DNA from 3 places in the Streptomyces sp. NPDC005393 genome. Region 1 is predicted to be linked to each of the others. Evidence: riboswitches for the same ligand, from Rfam matches in the RefSeq annotation. Region 1 holds a riboswitch; each other region holds the start of a gene.

What was found. A riboswitch is a leader RNA that binds a small molecule or an ion and turns the genes downstream of it on or off. The one in region 1 is predicted to bind S-adenosylmethionine.
Region 2: linked by a shared signal. The riboswitch ahead of ABZS71_RS08615 (aminotransferase class V-fold PLP-dependent enzyme) and the one ahead of thrC (threonine synthase) in region 1 are both predicted to bind S-adenosylmethionine.
Region 3: linked by a shared signal. The riboswitch ahead of ABZS71_RS14660 (DUF3293 domain-containing protein) and the one ahead of thrC (threonine synthase) in region 1 are both predicted to bind S-adenosylmethionine.

What each region holds. Positions count from the first base shown of each region.
Region 1 covers NZ_JBEXFG010000025.1:15,045-21,639, forward strand. Annotated here, with positions in the region: partial or broken gene ABZS71_RS21105 (IS630 family transposase) at 1-110, opposite strand, end outside; gene ABZS71_RS21110 (trehalose-6-phosphate synthase) at 231-1,691, opposite strand; gene ABZS71_RS21115 (glucosyl-3-phosphoglycerate synthase) at 1,862-2,809, opposite strand; SAM riboswitch class I at 2,961-3,101, shown strand; gene thrC (threonine synthase) at 3,119-4,441, shown strand; gene ABZS71_RS21125 (MoaD/ThiS family protein) at 4,438-4,716, shown strand; gene ABZS71_RS21130 (cold-shock protein) at 5,125-5,331, shown strand; gene groL (chaperonin GroEL) at 5,694-6,595, shown strand, end outside.
Region 2 covers NZ_JBEXFG010000006.1:63,573-70,167, reverse strand. Annotated here, with positions in the region: gene trpD (anthranilate phosphoribosyltransferase) at 1-417, shown strand, start outside; gene ABZS71_RS08620 (cytosine permease) at 501-1,883, opposite strand; TPP riboswitch at 1,875-1,968, opposite strand; SAM riboswitch class IV at 2,045-2,162, shown strand; gene ABZS71_RS08615 (aminotransferase class V-fold PLP-dependent enzyme) at 2,320-3,690, shown strand; gene ABZS71_RS08610 (Lrp/AsnC ligand binding domain-containing protein) at 3,770-4,051, opposite strand; gene ABZS71_RS08605 (rhomboid family intramembrane serine protease) at 4,048-4,758, opposite strand; gene ABZS71_RS08600 (hypothetical protein) at 4,888-5,133, shown strand; gene ABZS71_RS08595 (NYN domain-containing protein) at 5,151-6,512, shown strand.
Region 3 covers NZ_JBEXFG010000014.1:17,640-24,234, forward strand. Annotated here, with positions in the region: gene ABZS71_RS14645 (ATP-dependent Clp protease ATP-binding subunit) at 1-1,179, opposite strand, end outside; gene ABZS71_RS14650 (PP2C family protein-serine/threonine phosphatase) at 1,241-2,350, opposite strand; gene ABZS71_RS14655 (hypothetical protein) at 2,874-3,257, shown strand; gene ABZS71_RS14660 (DUF3293 domain-containing protein) at 3,551-4,033, opposite strand; SAM riboswitch class IV at 4,079-4,193, opposite strand; SAM riboswitch class IV at 4,279-4,387, shown strand; gene ABZS71_RS14665 (hypothetical protein) at 4,437-5,450, shown strand; gene ABZS71_RS14670 (DUF1877 family protein) at 6,110-6,595, opposite strand, start outside.

The DNA.
Region 1 (6,595 bases):
ATCATCGCCCGCCGATATCGCACCGAGCTGGTGCTGCCCCGGCGCACGATCTGCTGCAGCCTCTGCCCCTCCTGGTCGGTCAGCCTGCGCACGCGAACGGGCTCTGCCACTGCGCCTCCACCTTGCTGGATCGAGTGTCTCCACATCCAACCGCCTCAGCAGCCTCGGCCGCGAACAGCAACCCGGTGAACCTTCCCGGTCAGAGCACTAGCGCCACGCCGCCGGCGCGCTTACGCCTCCAGCGCCCGCAACTGCGCCAGGAACCACGCCTGCGGCGGCAGCGCGGTCGCCGCGGCCGCCAGCCGCTTCGTACGCTCCGCCCGCTCCCCGTCGCCCATCCGCAGCGCCTCGTGCAGCGCCTCGGCCGTCGCCTCGACGTCGTACGGGTTGACCACCAGCGCGTCCTCGCCCAGCTCCGCGTACGCGCCGGCCTCTCGCGACAGCACCAGCGCGCACCCCTGCTCGGAGACGACCGGCACCTCCTTCGCCACGAGGTTCATGCCGTCCCGGATCGGGTTGACCAGCGCCACGTCGGCCAGCCGGTAGGCCGCGAGGGAGCGCGCGAAGTCGTCCTTCACATGCAGGGCGACCGGCTGCCAGCCCTCCGTGCCGTACTCCGCGTTGATCTCGTCCGCGATCAACCGCACCCGCTCGGTGTAGTCGCGGTAGACCGTGAGGTCCTGGCGGGAGGGGTAGGCGAAGGCCACATGGACCACGCGCTCGCGCCACTCGGGGTGGGTCTCCAGCAGCCGCCGGTACGCCAGCAGCCCCCGGACGATGTTCTTGGACAGCTCGGTGCGGTCCACCCGGACGATCGACTTCCGACCGGGCCCGATCTGCGCCCGCAGGTTCGTCAGCCGCTCGTCGACATCCGCCTGCCGCGACCGCTGCCGCAGGAACTCCGCGTCCGCGCCCAGGCCATGCACCCCGAGCAGGGTCTCGCGCCCCTCGAACCGCACCGCCGTCGCCGCGCCGCCGCCCTCGCGTACGACCTCCGCGCCCAGCACCGCCGCGCAGCAGTCGGCGAAGGCCGTGGCCCAGCGCTCGGTGAGAAACGCGGCGCGGTCGCCGCCCAGGATGCCGCGCAGCACCTGCGCCGCCACCGTGTCCGGCAGCAGCCGGTAGTAGTCCGGCGGCGCCCAGGGGGTGTGCGAGAAGTGGCCGATCCGCAGATCGGGCCGGCGCTCGCGGAGTATCCCCGGCACCAGCGCCAGGTGGTAGTCCTGCACCAGCACGACGGCGCCTTCGGCCGCCTCCTCGGCGAGCGCGTCGGCGAAGGCCGCGTTGTACGTCTCGTATGCCGCCCACTGGGCGCCGAACTCCGCGTCGAAGACCGGCTCGACGGGGGTCTGGTAGAGCAGATGATGGACGAACCACAGCACCGAGTTGGCGATGCCGTTGTACGCGGCGGCGAAGACCTCGGGTGCGATGTCCAGCATCCGCACCTGCTGCCCGCCCGTGTCCGCGGTGCTCAGGTGGCCGCGCTCGGCGCGCCGGGCGGCCTCGCGGTCGCCGTCCCCGAGCGCGGCGCATACCCACACCGCGCCCGCGTCGGGGCCGATCGCGCTGAGACCGGAGACCAGCCCGCCGCCGCCGCGCTTGGCGGTGAGCGAGCCGTCTTCGCCCAGCGCGTACGAAACCGGGCCGCGGTTGGACGCGACGAGGATCTGTGCGGTGCGCGGCGCTCCCATGTCGCGAGCCTAGCCATGTGGCGCGCCGCGCAAACATACGTGCGGTTTGTTGCCTCCGTAGGAGCGACGCCCCGCCCGCCGCCCGCCGCCCGCCGTGCTCTGTGCTCTGTGCTCTGTGCGCTGGGCATCCGGCATGTGCGGTTTGTTGCCCCGTAAGCGCTACCGCCCCGCTACGCCGCCCGCCGCGCCTCGTACTCCGGGATCTCGATCATCGGCGGCCGCTCCTCCGTGTCCACGGCCGTCGTCCGCGGCTCGAAGCCGTGCTCGCCCCGGTCGAACTGGGTCAGCCGCGGCCGCACCAAGTGGCCGCGCGCCAGCCGCAGCTGTGCGGTGCGGTAGATCGCCGCCGCCATCCGGCCGAGCGCCTGTCCGTCCTGGTGGCGGTGTTTGCGTACCCCGATGTCCACCTGGGCGAGGGCGTCGAGCCCGACCGTGTGCAGCGCGTCGACCAGCAGCCCCAGCTCGACCCCGTAGCCGACCGGGAAGGGCAGCCGCTCCAGCAGGGAGCGGCGCGCCGCGTACTCGCCGCCCAGCGGCTGGACGAAACCGGCCAGCTGTGGCCAGTGCAGATTCAGCAGCGGCCGCGCGACCAGCTCGGTGACGCGTCCGCCCTGGCCCACGGCTTCGCCGAGCGGCCGGTCGTACATGCCCTTGACCAGCTGCACCCCGGGGTCGGTCAGCAGCGGGCCGACGATCCCCGAGACAAAGCGCGGATTGAATTCCCGCAGGTCGGCGTCGATGAAACAGACGATCTCGCCGCTCGTGGCCAGCAGCGACCGCCACAGCACCTCGCCCTTGCCGGGCAGCGCGGGCAGCCGGGGCAGCAGCGAGTCGCGGTGTACGACGGTCGCGCCCGCCGCCGCGGCGACCTCGGCCGTACGGTCCGTCGAACCGGAGTCCAGCACCACCAGCTCATCGACGAGCGGCGCCGCCTCGCTCATCAGCTCGCGGCGGATCGCCCCGGCGATCTCGCCGACCGTCGCCTCCTCGTTCAGGGCGGGCAGCACGACGCTCACGGTCGTCGCCGTGTCGCGCTTCGCGGCCAGCAGGCGGTCCAGCGGACGGTCGTCGGCGGACCAGGAGCGGTGCTCCAGCCAGCGCTCCACCTCATCCAGCACCTGTATCTCTCCCTGCTGTGATCCATCTCGCGGTTCGGACGGCTACCTCAACCATCAGGGCCTTCGGTTACAGTCTTGAACAACGCACGTCACCGTCGTATGTCGGGGGTCATAGTGCGCATAAATGCCCGGGCTCGGCCCGCGGCCATACCGCTCATCCAGAGGGGCAGAGGGAACGGCCCGTTGAAGCCCCGGCAACCCTCCAGCTGGTCCTGCTTTCGCAGCGGGGCTCCCAGCTCGGGAAGGTGCCAATTCCGGCTCGTGGCGAAATGCGTCCCGAGGAAGATGAGGAGAAAGGGCCTCGCCTCCATGGCTGTGCAATCTGTAGAAAGCTCAACCACTTCTTCCGCCGCCTCCGGCACTTCCGGCACTTCCGGCTTCTCCACCCCTTTCGGCCCCGCCGTCGCCCTGTCCTGCCGTGAGTGCGGTGAGCGTTTCGACCTCGGCCCGATCTTCGCGTGCGAGGCGTGTTTCGGGCCGCTCGAGGTCGCGTACGACCTGCCGAGCGGCGACCCGGAGGGGCTGCGCCGGCAGATCGAGACCGGTCCGGACAACATCTGGCGCTACGCCCCCCTCCTGCCGGTTCCGGCGGACGTCGCGGCCACGCCCAGTCTGAACCCCGGCTTCACCCAGCTGGTCAAGGCCGACAACCTCGCCCGTGAGCTCGGTGTCACGGGCGAGCTGCACATCAAGGACGACTCCGGCAACCCCACTCACTCCTTCAAGGACCGGGTCGTCGCCATCGCCGTCCAGGCCGCCCGCGCCTTCGGCTTCACCACCCTCTCCTGCTCCTCCACCGGCAACCTCGCCGGCGCGGTCGGCGCCGCGGCCGCCCGTGCGGGATTCCGCTCCTGCGTCTTCATCCCACACGACCTGGAGGCGGGCAAGGTCGTGATGGCGGCCGTCTACGGCGGCGAACTGGTCGGCATCGAGGGCACGTACGACGACGTCAACCGCTTCTGCAGCGAGCTGATCGGCGACCCCGCGGGCGAGGGCTGGGGCTTCGTCAACGTCAACCTGCGTCCGTACTACGGCGAGGGGTCCAAGACCCTGGCGTACGAGATCTGCGAGCAGCTCGGCTGGCGGCTGCCGGACCAGATCGTCATCCCGATCGCCTCGGGCTCCCAGCTCACCAAGATCGACAAGGGGCTGAAGGAGCTCATCGCGCTCGGTCTGGTCGAGGACAAGCCGTACAAGATCTTCGGCGCCCAGGCCGAGGGCTGCTCCCCGGTCTCCGCCGCCTTCAAGGCGGGCCATGACGTCGTACGGCCGCAGAAGCCGCAGACCATCGCCAAGTCGCTCGCCATCGGCAACCCGGCGGACGGCCCGTACGTCCTCGACATCGCGCGCCGCACCGGCGGCGCCGTGGAGGACGTCAACGACGAGCAGATCGTCGACGCGATCAAGCTGCTGGCCCGCACCGAGGGGATCTTCGCGGAGACCGCGGGCGGGGTGACGGTCGGCGTGACGAAGAAGCTGATCGAGGACGGGCTCCTCGACCCGACCCTCACCACCGTCGTCCTCAACACCGGTGACGGCCTCAAGACTCTCGACGCGGTGGCCCCCACCACCGGGCCCTCCGCCATCATCCGCCCCACCCTTGACTCGTTCCGAGAGGCTGGCCTCGTATGAGCGTCAACGTCCGAATCCCGACCATCCTGCGCACCTACACCGGCGGTCAGGCCGAGGTCAGCGCCGAGGGCGCGACCCTCGCCGAGGTCCTGGAAGACCTGGAGAAGAACCACCAGGGGATCTCGGCCCGCGTCCTGGATGACACCGGCAAGCTGCGCCGCTTCGTCAACGTCTACGTCAACGACGACGACGTCCGGTTCGCCGACGGCCTGGGCACGGCCACGCCGGACGGCGCCGGGGTCTCGATCATCCCGGCGGTCGCGGGCGGCTGCTGACCTCCGATCACCCCCTCACCTTTGGAATCGCCCCGTCCGGGGAGAAACGGACGGGGCGATTCCGTGTGTGGAATCGCGATACAGTTGCCCCGCTTCTCCCATGGCCCCGCCGTCGGACCCGCATATGAGAACTCGTCAACTTGTGCGCAAAGTGTGAGCGCGATTTGTCGGGTTAGTGCTCTATGCCCGGCCCGGCTTGCCCGAACTTCACGGGAATTCTTCACTTTTTACCGATCGGCCATGCCCAGAATTCTCGTCCGATTGACCTGTTGCAGAGGGCGTTGGGACGGATACATTCAGCGGCGGTCGACGCGTTCCGGCGCACACCCTCCATGACCGGAGGGTGAGGTCTGACCCGGGTCCGCGGAGTGCGGTCCTGCGCAAGGGCCAGTAATAGGGGAGTTAGGAATGGCTCAGGGCACCGTCAAGTGGTTCAACGCGGAGAAGGGGTACGGCTTCATCGCGGTCGACGGTGGTGCGGACGTGTTCGTCCACTACAGCGCGATCCAGATGGACGGTTACCGCACCCTCGAGGAAGGCCAGCGGGTCGAGTTCGAGATCTCGCAGGGCCAGAAGGGCCCGCAGGCGGACATGGTCCGCGTGGCCGTAGGCTGACGCGCCGACGCGAGGCAGCTGACTGAAGTGTCGAAGGGCCTGTGCCCCCTTGGGGGTACGGGCCCTTCGGCGTACGCGCCCTGCCCTGCGCTCCCTTGCCTTCTGTACCCCCTTGACCGGGCGCTTGCGCCCACCCGTCGCCCGACCGCCACCCCTCAACGACGCCTTCGGGCGCTTGCACTCATAGGGGTCGAGTGCTAATCATTGGCGTTAGCACTCTGACGTTGAGAGTGACAGAAGGACCGGGTCGGTGAGGCCCGCCCGGCAGTACGGGGCAAGGAACCGTACGGCCGGCAGGCCGTCCGTCGCGGGCGCCAGCGCGGTCCGGAGCAATCCACCCCGTCTTGGGAGGACCACTTCACATGGCCAAGATCATCGCGTTCGACGAGGAGGCGCGGCGCGGCCTCGAGCGCGGGATGAACCAGCTCGCCGACGCCGTCAAGGTCACCCTCGGCCCCAAGGGCCGTAACGTCGTCCTCGAGAAGAAGTGGGGCGCCCCCACGATCACCAACGATGGTGTGTCCATCGCCAAGGAGATCGAGCTCGAGGACCCGTACGAGAAGATCGGCGCCGAGCTGGTCAAGGAGGTCGCGAAGAAGACGGACGACGTCGCCGGTGACGGCACGACGACCGCGACCGTCCTCGCCCAGGCGCTGGTCAAGGAAGGCCTCCGCAACGTAGCCGCGGGCGCCAACCCGATGGCTCTCAAGCGCGGCATCGAGAAGGCCGTCGAGGCCGTCTCCGCCCAGCTGCTCGAGCAGGCCAAGGACGTGGAGACCAAGGAGCAGATCGCCTCCACCGCCTCCATCTCCGCCGCCGACACCCAGATCGGCGAGCTCATCGCCGAGGCGATGGACAAGGTCGGCAAGGAAGGTGTCATCACCGTCGAGGAGTCGCAGACCTTCGGGCTCGAACTCGAGCTCACCGAGGGCATGCGCTTCGACAAGGGCTACATCTCCCCGTACTTCGCGACGGACATGGAGCGTATGGAGGCGTCGCTCGACGACCCGTACATCCTGATCGTCAACTCGAAGATCTCCAGCGTGAAGGACCTCCTTCCGCTGCTGGAGAAGGTCATGCAGTCGGGCAAGCCGCTGCTGATCATCGCCGAGGACGTCGAGGGCGAGGCCCTGGCGACCCTGGTCGTCAACAAGATCCGTGGCACCTTCAAGTCCGTCGCCGTCAAGGCCCCGGGCTTCGGTGACCGCCGTAAGGCCATGCTCGGCGACATCGCCATCCTCACCGGTGGCACCGTCATCTCCGA
Region 2 (6,595 bases), on a different contig from region 1:
GGTGTGCTGGCGGAGCGCGGCTCGTCGGCGCTGGTGTTCCGCGGCGATGACGGTCTGGACGAGCTGACGGTGACGGCGACCTCGCAGGTGTGGGTGGTCCGGGACGGCGTCGTACGCCAGGAGACGTTCGACCCGCGGGATGTCGGGATGGACCTGGCCCCGGTGGAGGCGCTGCGCGGTGCGGACGCGTCGTACAACGCCGATGTGGCGCGGCGGCTGCTGGCGGGGGAGACGGGTCCGGTACGGGACGCGGTGCTTCTGAACTCGGCGGCGGCGCTGACGGCGCTGGAGCCGGGGGCCGGCGACAAGCCGCTCGCGGAGCGGATCGCGGCGGGCGTGGCGCGGGCGGCCGAGTCGATCGACTCGGGGGCGGCGCGGAGCGCGCTGGAGCGGTGGGTGCTGGCGAGCAACGCGTAGGTCTGCGGCCGGAAAACCAGCCCGTCCGGCGATTGAGGACACGCCCGGAGGGCGGGTCGGGGATCGGGGCCGAGCCCCGGCACTCAGCCCTTCCGGGCACTCAGCCCCTCCGGCAGGGCGACCAGTCGCAGTCTGAGGGGCGCGTAGACGACCAGCGCCGCGAGGAACGCCGTGTAGTAGGCGAGGTCGGCCCCGTGCAGGGCCTTGGCCACCGGGCCCGTGTACAGGCTGGTGTCCATGAAGGGCACCGCCGCCAGGAAGGCGGCGGCGAAGGCCAGGAGCGCCGGCCACCAGGGCTGTGCGGTCTCGGTGGCCGGGTCGAGAGGCGCGCCGCCCCGGCGGCGGGCGAGCCAGTCGACGGCCACGACCGCGACGAAGCCGGGAATCCAGTAGCCGACGAACAGCAGCACGTTCTGGAAGCGGGCGGTGGTGTCGGCGGCGTGCATCCACAGCACCAGCGGGAAGCCGAGTACGGCGGCGAGGCCCGCCGCGAGCGGGCGGGGGACGCGTACGCCGACGGTCTGCAGGGCCAGTGAGCCGCTGTAGTCGTTCATGGCGTTGCTGCACAGAGCGGCGAGCGCCACGGCCAGCAGGCCGAACGCGCCGACCGTGCCGCCGCCCAGCACCTCATCGACGCCCCGGGCCGTCTGGTCGGTGAAGGCGGCGGCTCCCCACAGCCCGAGTGCCTGGACGGCCACGAAGGAGACGGTGACGCCCAGGAGGGTGCACCAGAACATGCGGGGACGGGAGGTGGCGCGGGGCAGATAGCGGCTGAAGTCGCTGGCGTAGGGCGCCCACGACAGCGCCAGGCTCAGCGCGATCGTGCTGGTCAGGACGAACGCGCCGGCGCGGTCGGCGCCGTGGGCGGTCGCGGCGGGGTGGCCGCCGTGCGGCAGCTTGACGGCCAGGGCGAGGAAGGCCGCGGCGAGGACGAAGGTCATCACCTTCTGTGTGCGGTGGATGGCCTCGTAGCCCAGTACGCCGAGCGCCCCTTGGACGGCCATCATCACCAGCACCCCCAGCCAGAACGGCCAGCCGCACAGCCGGGCCAGCGCGTCGCCGCCGAACAGGCCGATGAGCGCGTCCCAGGCGACCGAGGACAGCCACTGCAGTACGCCGGGCACCGCGACAGCCCGGCCGAAGGCCAGCCGGGCCAGCGGCAGCTGGCCGGTCCCGGTGAGGCTGCCCCAGGTGCCCAGGTACGCGGTGGGCACCGCGCCGAGGAGGGTGCCGAGGACGACGGCGGCCAGCGCGGTGGTGAAGTCCAGGCCGAGGGTGACGCCGACGGTGCCGGTGAACACGCCGGTCATGGTGAGGTTCGGGGCGAACCACACGGTGAACAGCCGTCCCGGTCCGCCGTAGCGGTGGGCCTCGGGCACCGGCGCGATACCGCGCGCCTCCATTCGCAGATCACCGGGTGCGGCGGGCATCCGCCCGTCGAAGACGCGGGCATGCGGCGCTGACATGGATGACATCCCTCCGCCAGTACGAACTGGTTCAGGTTCGACGGGTGTGATCTCAGCCCCGCGCGGGGCACCCCGTGTCCGGTACAGCGGCCCACCCTAGCTGTCCGGGATGCGGACCGGGGACTGTGGGCGGCGATCCCCTCATGGCATACTCCTGCCCAGGTCACGAGTGACAGCGACTACGGCCCCGGCCCGCTGTCCGGCAACCCTCCGTCCGTGGCGGGGTGCCCCGGGTGATGACCAGGCCGCAGGCAGCGAGGTCTGCGGCAAGCGCGGACCCCTCGCACTAGGGGTCCTGGTGGTCGAGGGAGTTCTTCCGTGATGCAGCGAATGCGCTAGGGCCGGACGGCCCGTTCCACCTCATTTTTCCGCGCCCCGGCGGCGAGCCTCCGCCCGCGCGCGTCCGCATTCACGACCCCTCCCGGGAGGATTCGCCATGTCCGTGTACCCGTCTGTCGCCACCTGTGAGCCGCTTACCGTGCTGGGCAGCGATGTCCGCGTACCCCTGGTCACCGGCGGCGAGGTGACGTACGCCGCGCTCGACTACGCCGCCAGCGCGCCCGCCCTGCGGCGGGTGTGGGACGACGTCGCCGCGTACGCCCCGTACTACGGAAGCGTGCACCGCGGGGCGGGCTATCTCTCGCAGCTGTCGACCGATCTGTTCGAGAACAGCCGTAAGGACGTCGCCGCCTTCCTCGGCTGCCGCGAGGACGACCAGGTCGTCTTCACCCGCTCGACCACGGACTCCCTCAACCTCCTGGCCGCCGTGGTGCCGCAGGGCACGGAGGTCTTCGTGTTCGAGACCGAGCACCATGCCTCGCTGCTGCCGTGGGAGCGGCGGGATGGTGTGCGGGTGTGCTATCTGAGCGCGCCGCGCTCGCCGCGGCAGGCGGTGGAGACGCTGGAGCAGGCGCTGGCGGGCCGGGACGGCGGCCCGGCGCTGGTGTGTGTGACGGGTGCGTCGAATGTGACCGGTGAGCTGTGGCCGGTGCGGGAACTGGCCGCGGTGGCGCATGCGCACGGCGCCCGTATCGTGCTGGACGCCGCCCAGCTCGCCCCGCACCACCCCGTGGACATCGCGGAGGCGGACGTGGACTGGGTGGCGTTCTCCGGGCACAAGCTGTACGCGCCCTTCGGGGCGGGCGTCCTGGCCGGGCGGGCCGACTGGCTGCGGGAGGCGCGGCCGTATCTGGCGGGCGGCGGCGCGAGCCGCAAGGTCGCGGTGCGCGTCGAGGACGGGGCCGGCGGGGTGGACGTCGAGTGGCACACCACGGCCGCCCGGCACGAGGCCGGTTCGCCGAATGTGATCGGGGTGTACGCGATCGCCTCGGCGTGCAAGGCGCTGTCCGAGGCCGGTTTCGAGGGCCTGGTGGCACGCGAGCGGCACTTGATCGCGAAGGTGCGGGAGGGGCTGGCCGAGGTGCCCGAGGTGCGGGTGCTGTCGCTGTTCGGCGACGACGCCCCGCGGGTGGGTGTGCTCTCGTTCGTGGTGGAGGGCTGGAACAGCTCGCACTTCGCGGCGGCGCTCTCCGCGGAGTACGGCATCGGCGTGCGCGACGGCCTCTTCTGCGCGCATCCGCTGGTACGGACCCTGCTGGACAGCGAGCCCGAGGAGCCGGGCGAGTGCGGTGCGCCCGAGGCGGCGCCCGGGGAGCGTTCGCTGAACGCGATCCGGGTCAGCTTCGGGGCGGGCACCCCGGATGAGCATGTGGAGCGCTTCGTACGCGCCGTGCGGGAGCTCGTCCGGGACGGCGCCCGGTGGACCTACCGCACCGAGGACGGCCGCTGCGTCCCGGCCCGGGGCTGAGCTGAGCCGGGCCCAGGGGGGCGCGGCCCCCTGGGCCCGGCTGTCGAGGGCCTTGCCGAGGGGCCTGGCTGTCGAGGGCCTAGCTGTCGAGCCCGATCGCGAAGGCCGCCTCGAGGTCGTGCTGCGAGTACGTGCGGAAGGCGATGTGCGTCTCCGTGGAGGCGACCCCCGGCACCTTGCTGATCCGGCCCGGGATGATGTCCGCGAGATCGTCGTGCTTCGACACCCGCACCATCGCGATCAGATCGTGCGCCCCGGTGACCGAATAGACCTCGCTCACACCCTCGATCGCGGCGATCTTCTCGGCGATCTCCGGAATCCGGTCCACGCTGGTCTTGATGAGCACGATCGAAGTGATCACGGCTGGCTTTCTCCCTCGCTGGACCTGGCTGCGCCGCCCACTCTAGCCGTCCGCCCGAACCGGGCCCATGCGTAGAGAAAACCGAGCGTGAAGCCCACGAGATGGGCGAGATAGGCGACGCCGGGGCCGTCGTCGGCCTCGCGGGCGGCGAGCCATTGGAGGGCGACCCAGAAGATCAGGACGACCCAGGCGGGGAAGCGCAGCGGCAGAAAGAAGAGAAACGGGAAGAGGCTGGTCACCCGGGCCTGAGGAAAGAGCCACAGAAAGGCGCCGAGGACGCCCGAAATGGCTCCGGAGGCGCCGACCAGGGTCTGGGAGGAGTCGGCGTGCGCGGCGGCGTAGCCGAGAAGCGCGAGATAGCCGGTGGCGAGGTAGAAGAGGGCGAACTGGACTCGCCCCATCCGCTCCTCCGTCATAGCGCCGAAGACGTAGAGAAACAGCATGTTGCCGAGGAGATGCAGCCAGTTGCCGTGGACGAAGAGCGCGGTGAGCGGGGTCAGCGGCTCGCCGGGGGTGCCGCTCCACAGGGCGCTCGGGACCACCCCCCAGCGCTCGAAGTACGCGGACTGCGCCTCCACCAGCTCGCTTCCCGTGCCATAGCCGGGGTTGAGCCCGGAGGCCGGTCCCAGGACGAAGACCAGGCAGCACAGGGCCATGAGGGTGTAAGTCATCAGGGGGCGGCCGGGCCCCGCCGACGTCTCGATCATGGTCAGATCATCGCGTACCAGGTGCAACCTGCACAGAGTGCCTCGCCGCGAGACGGGCACGGCGCAGGCCAGGGCTCAGGCCGTAGGGTGACAGGACGCCGATCAGCCCAGAAGCGAGGACGCGAGACGATGGCCGTTCCCCTGCCGACCGCCGACACCCGCTGGCGCTGCACGCTGTGCGGCAATCTCACCCGGTTCGATGTGACCCGCTCGACCAAGGCCGTGGAGTATGTCCACCTCGACCTGGCGGGGGAGTCGAGAGTCGAGGAGCGTGAGGTGGTCAGTGAGACCATTGAGTCAGTGCGCTGTCGCTGGTGCAACGCGGTCGACCAGATTGAGCTGGTGGACCGCCCGAGTGCGAGCCCGAGCGCCTGAGAACGGAGCGATGACAGGTGGTGGAGCGGACGGGCGGCCCCGGAGCGGCCGGTGACGCCGAGGGCGTCACCGAGGCGCTCGACGGCCCCCTGCCGGAAGGGGTGCGGCGGCGTGTCGTGGCGCTCGTCGCGGATGCGTTCGGTGGTCTGACGGTCACCGAACTGCCACCTCAGCTGCGGCAGTACGCCCGTTTCACCCCGACCCGCCGGGCGAAGTTCGCGGGGAACGCGATGGCCGCCGCGGTGGAGAGCGACCCCGTCTTCCGGCAGCGGATCGCGGGGCGGCTGCGGGAGACGCAGCCGGAGCTGGCCGAGGCGATCGAGGGCGGTTCGCCGCCCGCCGCCGCCGATCCGGTGGATGTCGCGGCGGTGGCGTATGTGCTGCGCCCGGTGGGCTGGGTCAAGCTGGTCGAGGCCGCCGGTGAGGAGGCCCAGCGGGCGTCGGCCGAGCGGGCCGGCGAGGAGGCGGCGCGTGAGCTGCAGCGGCTGCGCGACGAGCTCGCGGAGGCCAAGGCGGCGGCGCGCGGTGACGCGGAGCGGGCGCGCGCCGAGCTGGATGCGGCGCGCAAGGAGAGCGACGCGCTCCAGCGCAAGTTGCGGAGCGCGCTGAGCGATGTGAAGCGGGGCGCGGCGGCGCTGCGCAAGGCCGAGGCCGAGCTGGACTCCGTACGGTCCGAGGCGGCCGCCCGGCAGGCGACCGCCGACGGCGAGGCGCGTCGGCTGCGGGCCAGGCTCGCGGAGGCGGAGTCGGCGCTGGAGGCGAGCCGGCGGGCGGTGCGCGAGGGGCGCAGCGTGGAGGACATGCGGCTGCGGCTGCTGCTGGACACGGTGCTGGACGCGGCCCAGGGGCTACGGCGCGAACTGGCGCTGCCGCCCGCGTCGATGCGTCCGGCGGACGCGGTGGAAGCGGTCGAGCCGGGGAAGATGACGCCGAAGGACATAGCGACCAGGGCGCTGTCGGAGACGGACCCGGCGCTGCTGGACCAATTGCTCGCGCTGCCGCAGGCGCATCTGGTGGTGGACGGCTATAACGTCACGAAGACCGGTTATCCGACAATGCCGTTGGAAAAGCAGCGGCTGCGGCTGCTGGGCGGTCTCGCGGTGCTCGCGGCCCAGACGGGCGCGGAGATGACCTGTGTCTTCGACGGGGCGGATCTGGCCGCTCCGGTGCTGCTGGCACCCCCGCGCGGGGTGCGGGTGCTGTTCAGCAAGTCGGGGGTGACCGCGGACGAGCTGATCCGGCAGCTGGTGCGGGCCGAGCCGCCGGGCCGGCCGGTGGTCGTGGTGTCGACCGATCGCGAGGTGGCCGACGGGGTGGCGCGCGCCGGGGCGCGCCCCGTGGCATCGGCCCTGTTGCTGAAGCGACTTGCGCGCACCTAAGTGAAGTCTGATTATCAGCACAGCGTCAATTGACCGTCACTGCCCGTGTGATGTTTGTAAAAGATGCCCTCGAAGGGCGACTT
Region 3 (6,595 bases), on a different contig from region 1:
CTCGTACCGGTCGCGCAGTCCGCGAAGGATCTCGACGGCGGCCGCGGGGGTCGGCTCGGGGACCATGATGGGCTGGAAGCGGCGGGCGAGGGCGGCGTCCTTCTCGATGTACTGGCGGTACTCCTTGAGAGTGGTCGCGCCGATGACATGCAGTTCGCCGCGGGATAGGGCGGGCTTGAGCAGATTGCTGGCGTCCATCGAGCCGCCTTCGGAGCCGCCGCCGGCACCGACGACGGTGTGCAGCTCGTCGATGAAGACGATCAGCTCGTCGGAGTTGGTGCGGATCTCGTCGATGATCGAGGTGAGCCGCTGCTCGAAGTCGCCGCGGAAGCGGGTGCCGGCCACGACGCTCGCGAAGTCGAGTTGGACGACGCGGCGGCCGAGGAGGATGTCCGGTACGTCGGCGTCGGCGATCCGCTGGGCCAGCCCTTCGACGACGGCGGTCTTGCCGACACCGGCCTCGCCGATGAGAACGGGGTTGTTCTTGCCGCGCCGGGCGAGCACCTCGATGCTCTGCTCGATCTCCTCGTCGCGGCCGATCACCGGGTCGATCCGGCCCTCGCGGGCCATTTCGGTCAGATCGCGGCCGAAGCGGTCGAGGGTGGGGGTGGCGCTGCGGTCCACGACGGGCCGTTGGTCCACCGTCGGGGCGGCCGGGGGCCCTGCCTGCGGTGCGGCCCGGGGTTCGAAGCGGGCGGCGTTCAGGATCTGCCCGGCCGTGGAGTCCCGGTTGGCGGCGAGCGCGATCAGCACATGCTCGGGGCCGATGTACGAGGAGCCGCGGGAGCGGGCTATCTCATGCGCGTCGAGCAGCGCCCGCTTGACGGCGGGAGTGACGGCGACCGAACTGCGCGGCGGGCCCTCCCCGGCCTCCCGGTCGATCTCCTGGGCGATCCGGTCGGGGTCGGCTCCGGCGCGGGAGACCATGGTCCGGGTCGGCTCGGCCGAGAGCGCGGCCCGCAGCAGATGCTCGGTGTCGAGGTCGGTGCTGCCGTGCTCGGCGGCGTACGAGGCGGCGGCCGAGACGAGGTGGCGCGCGGGCTCGCTCATCAGCCGGCCGAAATCGACATGCCGTGAGTCGGGACGCTCTCCGGCCGGCCCGGTTCCGAGAAAGCGGGCGAGGAAGTCGCCGAGGGGGTCTGGCCCGTAGTCCTCAGGGCCTTGGTTCCCACTGCCCATATAACCATTTTAGCGGTGCTCGGCGCATTGAACCCGTCGAGCGGATCCGCGCTCCCCACGCTCAGCTCCCCGGGCGGCGGCGTTCGAGGACGACCAGCGCGGCATCGTCGGCCTGGTGGCCGCCGATATGGCTGAGCAGATCGCGCCGCAGATGGTCGACGAGGGGTTGTGGGCCCTCGCCGTCCCAGCTGGGGAGCCGTGCGGTGAGCGGGTAGAAGGTGCCCTTCGCGTCGCGCGCCTCGATCACCCCGTCGGTGTAGAGCAGCAGCAGATCGCCGTCCTCGAAGGGGAAGTCGTCGATGTGGTAGCGGTCGGCCGCGAGGTCGCCGAGGCCGAGCGGGAGCGCGGGCGCCCGGCCCTCCAGCGCCTTGACCGTGGAGTGGCGCAGCAGAATCGGCGGCGGGTGTCCGCAGTTGACCACCCGCACCGCATACCGGTCGTCGGGGATCTCCAGCACGGCGGCGGTGACGAACGACTCCCCCGCCCCGGGCGCCTGGTCGGCGGGTTCGGTCCGCTCCGCGGACAGGGCGGTGTCCAGATGCGCCACGAGGTCGGTCAGCGGGACGGGCCAGTGGGCAATGGCGCGGAAGGCGCCGAGCACCAGCGAGGCGTCCGCGACAGCGGTCAGCCCGCTGCCCCGGACATCGCCGATGATCAGCCGGGTGGCGTGCGAGGTGCGCGCCGCCGCGTACAGATCGCCGCCGATCTCGGCGCCCGGTGCGGCCGCGAGATAGACCGAGGCGATCCGCAGCGGGCCGACCCGGGCGGGCAGCGGGCGCAGCAGCACCTTCTGCGCCACGTCGGCCACCACGCGGACCCGGCTCAGCTCACGGGCGTGGCGGTCGAGTACGGAGCGGAACAGCACGATCAGCACGGAGACCAGAACCAGGGTGAGGAGCTCGGCCAGGCGGCTGGGCGCGGCCAGGGCGCCCTCCCACACATTGATCCCGATCTGGGCGCCCACCGCCACGAGTCCGACGTAGCCGGTGAGCAGGGGCCCGGCGAACGACGCGGTCATCGCGGGGGCGGCGATCAGCAGTGGGCTGAGCCGGACGCTCGCCGGGGCCAGCACATCGCCGACCATGATCAGCAGAATGAGCGCCAGGGGAATCGCGACCAGGCCATGGCTGTGCCGCCCTGGCCGGCCCGGTTCCGGGGGACCCTGCCGCATGTGCACATCTCTTGCTTACGCCCGGGTCCGGTCCGAGCGCCAGTCCCTTCCCTCTCATCCGCTGGTTGCGGGCCGGCGGCCCGCCGCCCCTGGGCCGTCCGTCTCGTCCCGGGCATGGGCTGAGCCCACACGGGACCGGGCCGCGCCTGCCCACGATCTCCTCACAGGGATCTGTGGGAAATTCCGTCGTCGCAGCTCAGGCCTGATGCCGTGCGACGCCCCCAAACGCTGCAGCACAGGATCCCAAACGTCTCTGCAGTGTTTTTGCAGTTCACGACATGCGTCGCACTCGCCAGAACGATGCCGTGATGCACCGGAACCTGTGCACCCTGCGAAGGCGGGACCCCCTCGATCGGCATCACATACTGGCGCTGTGGGGTGAGGGTCTCACCCATAGGACGGCACACCGCTCGCTACTTAAATAGCCGCACGTGCAGCCTTGCAGTGTGCCCACCTCTCATATCCCACAGCAGCTCATCGACCGCCGCGTCTATCTACTCCTCCTGGACGACAGGACCGCCTCATGCTGTGCGGCGGTTGCTGCAGTGCCTGGACCGTCCCGCAAGCGTTGCTCACGCCCGGCGTCGATTTTCCAGACGGAGCCGCTCACTATCTCGCCGAGCGGTTTCGCATCACCGAGCCTCGCTTCGGATCGGTCTACGGAGTCCGCGAAACGCAGGGCTTCATGATCTCCGATTCCAGGAGTCGGGTCGTGTTCACTGACGACGAGGTCCCTATTGCTGTATTGATCAGCGAAAATGAGTTAACAGAATGTGAAGAAGCTCGGGCGGTTGTGCAACGCCAGCTGCAAAGCGACGCACATCGGGTCCCCGACGACGAGGCGCTACCGAAGGATCCGCCCGGCGAAGAGCCTCATCGCGATGAGGAGCACTGGGGAGATACCTGATTCTCGGTGGGCGGCGCGCGCCGGGCCCGCTCGGCACCAGCGGATGAGTTGGCGGAGAAGCCCAGCTGGATCGCCGCCGGCGGTCTTCTCGGCGTGCCTGAAGTCGATCCATTCGTCACTGATGCGGATCTGCCAGGCGAGGGTCTTCCAGGGGCTCGGTGGCGTCGGCGCAGGCGGCATCGGTCCAGTCCTCGAAGAGGGGTCGTCGGCAGTGTGGTGGCACCGCGATTACGCAGGTACACGAAGAGAAGGTCGCAATGCCACCCGAACCGTCAGTGTCGAGGCTGATGGGGTCAGTTCTCCGGGGAGTGCCTGGTTGCCTGCCAGCCGCGCATTGGTGCCTCCTCGGTTCCAAAGCAGCAAAGCAGTCTCCATGCCGTTGCCGACCAGGCGAACACCGCGTCCTGCCCGAACTGCCGGCCGAGTGCGTGTGCTTCGTGGTCACTCAGACCGACGACCGCTGCGCTGTCCTCGGTGTGCTGGCCTTCCGCGTCACCCCCGACAGCGGGCCACCACCGAAGTCCACGTCGGCGCAGCAGGCCGAGCAGCTCTTGGTGGGCGCGGTCGTTGTCCAGTCGGGATGCGAGGCAGCCGCCAGGGTTGTGGGCCGTGACGACGTGGACGGTCTCCTCGTGACGGACAGGAAACGAGCCGACCGTCACCCCGCGCGGAGCCGGAGCCACTCGGACCGTTCCTTCGGGCAGTTCGATATCCACTACGGCCTGCTGGTAGAGCGTCCACTGCAGCGTTCGGGCGATCGGTGTGTCAGCGGGCATGGGGGCCTCCGTCCGAGAGGGACCCCCTTACCCGCCGGGCAGGGAGATCCGCGCTTACCCCCACGGGCTGTGGGGGCCTGGTCTTCCCTGGAGGGCACCTTGCGCGGTGGGCGAGGTTGCCAGCCGACGCTCGTCCAGGGGCGCGATCGGCTTCGTGACCGGGACGGATGCTGGCACAGGAACCGGCTGGAAGTCCAGCAGGGGAAGGCATTGCCACATCTCGTCCGCAGCGCTAGCCTGCCTGCGGTCATGAGCTCCAGTGAGAAGCCCCGGCTTGCTGGACAGCATCCCGCCCGCAGCGGGTGCTCCGGGTGACGACCAGCCCTGCGCGAAACGCGCAGGGAAAAGCGGATCACCGGGGTCGGCGCGCCACCGGGGTCCTCGACCCCGGAAGGACTGTGCCGTGCACGTGACGCCTGCCCACCCCGTCCAGGATCCTCCCCCCTTCGTTGAACTCGATCTTGCCGCGGTCCATGCCCTGTTCTCCACCGCCGCTGTCAACAGCAGCGGGCAGCTCGCCCGGCGAGAGCTGCTCACGCGCTGGCTGGAGGAGGGCTGGCACATCGCCTTCTACCGAGCCGCCGACGGCCGCCTGTTCGTCCGCAAGAGCAACCCGACGCAGTCGCCGGACACTTGGGCCTTCATGGACCACGCCCTCAAGGTTCCTCTGGAATCCGCCTACCTCGATCCGAGGTGGACGGCACGCGCGGAGCCGGCCAAGGAATTCCGAGGCGAGGAAGACGACCCGTTGGGGGACGGCTTCGACTGGGTGCCCGAACCGGATCGCGTGCCCGGCGTCGTGCCCGCGCACAGCGCCGTCCTGCACCGGAGCACCCAAGACTGGGAGCTCACCCTGGAAGGCAGCGGCGCGGAGGGTGACACCCCGGTGCTCACCATCCCGATCCGGCAACCAGCGGCTGCGGCACATTCAGACTCATCGGATCCCGCACACACCGCTGCGCTGCTCGACGCCGGCACCGCCGCACTACACGAGTCCGGATACTCCCTGATCGACGGCTGGGAGCGCGAGACAGACCACTGGTACGACTACATCCAAGCCTCCCACGTCCCTGAACGCTGGGGCCACCAGGACACAGTCCTGGACGAGGGCGCGTACGCCACCCTGGTGCCCGACGAGGTCAAAGGATGGCATCTCCTGGTCAACGACGTCCGGAGCGACCGGTGGTGGGGGGCCGACGCGTCGGAGGTCTGGGTGGACGAGTTCCTTCAGCTGGACGACCCGCTGGAGGACGTCACGGAATGGGACCCCGCCTGGCTCCTCACCCTCCTCGACAGTGCGCTGCACGCCGCCGGCTACCGGATCGATTTCGAACGACCCTCGCAGCGTCACACCTATGTTGCCGTGACCAAGCTGACGCAGGATGACGCTGCTCAGCAGCCCCTACCCAGCGATTAGCAGCGGCACTGCCACCACGAACCGCGCCGGCATCCGAGGCTGTCTTCCGTCGTGCGCCGAAGATGTGGTCCCGGATCGCGAATCCAACGACGATCAGGACGAACAGAAAGGCGCGCAGCACGACGAAGCCGCCAAGGGGGTCACAGGACCACTCGTTCGGCGGCTGTTGGCGCGCTTGTAGAACTCCATCCGCTCGGCGCGCAGGTCGCTCTACAACTACGACTGCCGCGCCAGCGCCTCGGGTCGTGTGGTTTGCCAGCACGCGTTCTGCAGGTGGGAGTCCGTCATTCTCCCCCACTTACGTACAACTGTGCTTCGCGCCGTAGCGGAGAGGTTTTGTCCCAGACGTGCCAGCGCCCCCCGCAGGCCGGATCTTCGCCGTAGGCTGCATCTTCCGGAAATCCCGGTACGGGCGGCCTGACGGGTTTCGGAGCCTCTTTGAGGTTGCGCCCACACTTGGGGCAGTTCTCCGGGTTTCTCATCGGGTACATGCCCATGCAGTCCTCCTCGCGTTGCCGAAATCCCACGTACCGCCGAGGCCTGATCTTCGTGCACGAGTCCTTCCCCGAGGCCATGGCGGCCGGGGCGAAGCCTACGGCGACCTGGAGCGAGACAAAGCCCGAGGACGGTCCTGTCGAGGAGGTGGGAAACCGGCGGCATCAACCGCTTGAGGTGGCCCCGCTCTTCCGGTCTCGGGTGACCCCAGCAGGGGGCCACGCGGGAGTGAGTTCCGGCCTGAGCCGGGGCCGGCTCGAGCCGGCCCCGGTCTGCTGATCGACCGTGAAGATCGCCGCCTGGCTGTTCTGCGCTGCCGTGCGGTAGAAGTTCTTCAACCCGGGCAGGAACGCCTGGGTGTAGGCGATGTCCTCCGTGTCGCCGGTGCCCTGGTAGGCGTCGAAGGTGAGCGTGGCGAAGCGATCGCGCAGCCACTGCCCGCCAAGTGGTTCCAGGGCTGCCGCAACATCGCGGACCTGCTCCACGGTGACGCAGCAGACGCTGTAGTCGGCCCCTTCGTGCAGTGGTACCCCGCCGAGGGGGACATGCGCCAAGGGGAAGTCACCGTTGTCGAATACCAGGTCGCCGTCCGTGAAACAGCGGTGCAGCGCGTCCCAGGACTTGTTGAGTTCGCAGAGACGTTCCAGGCC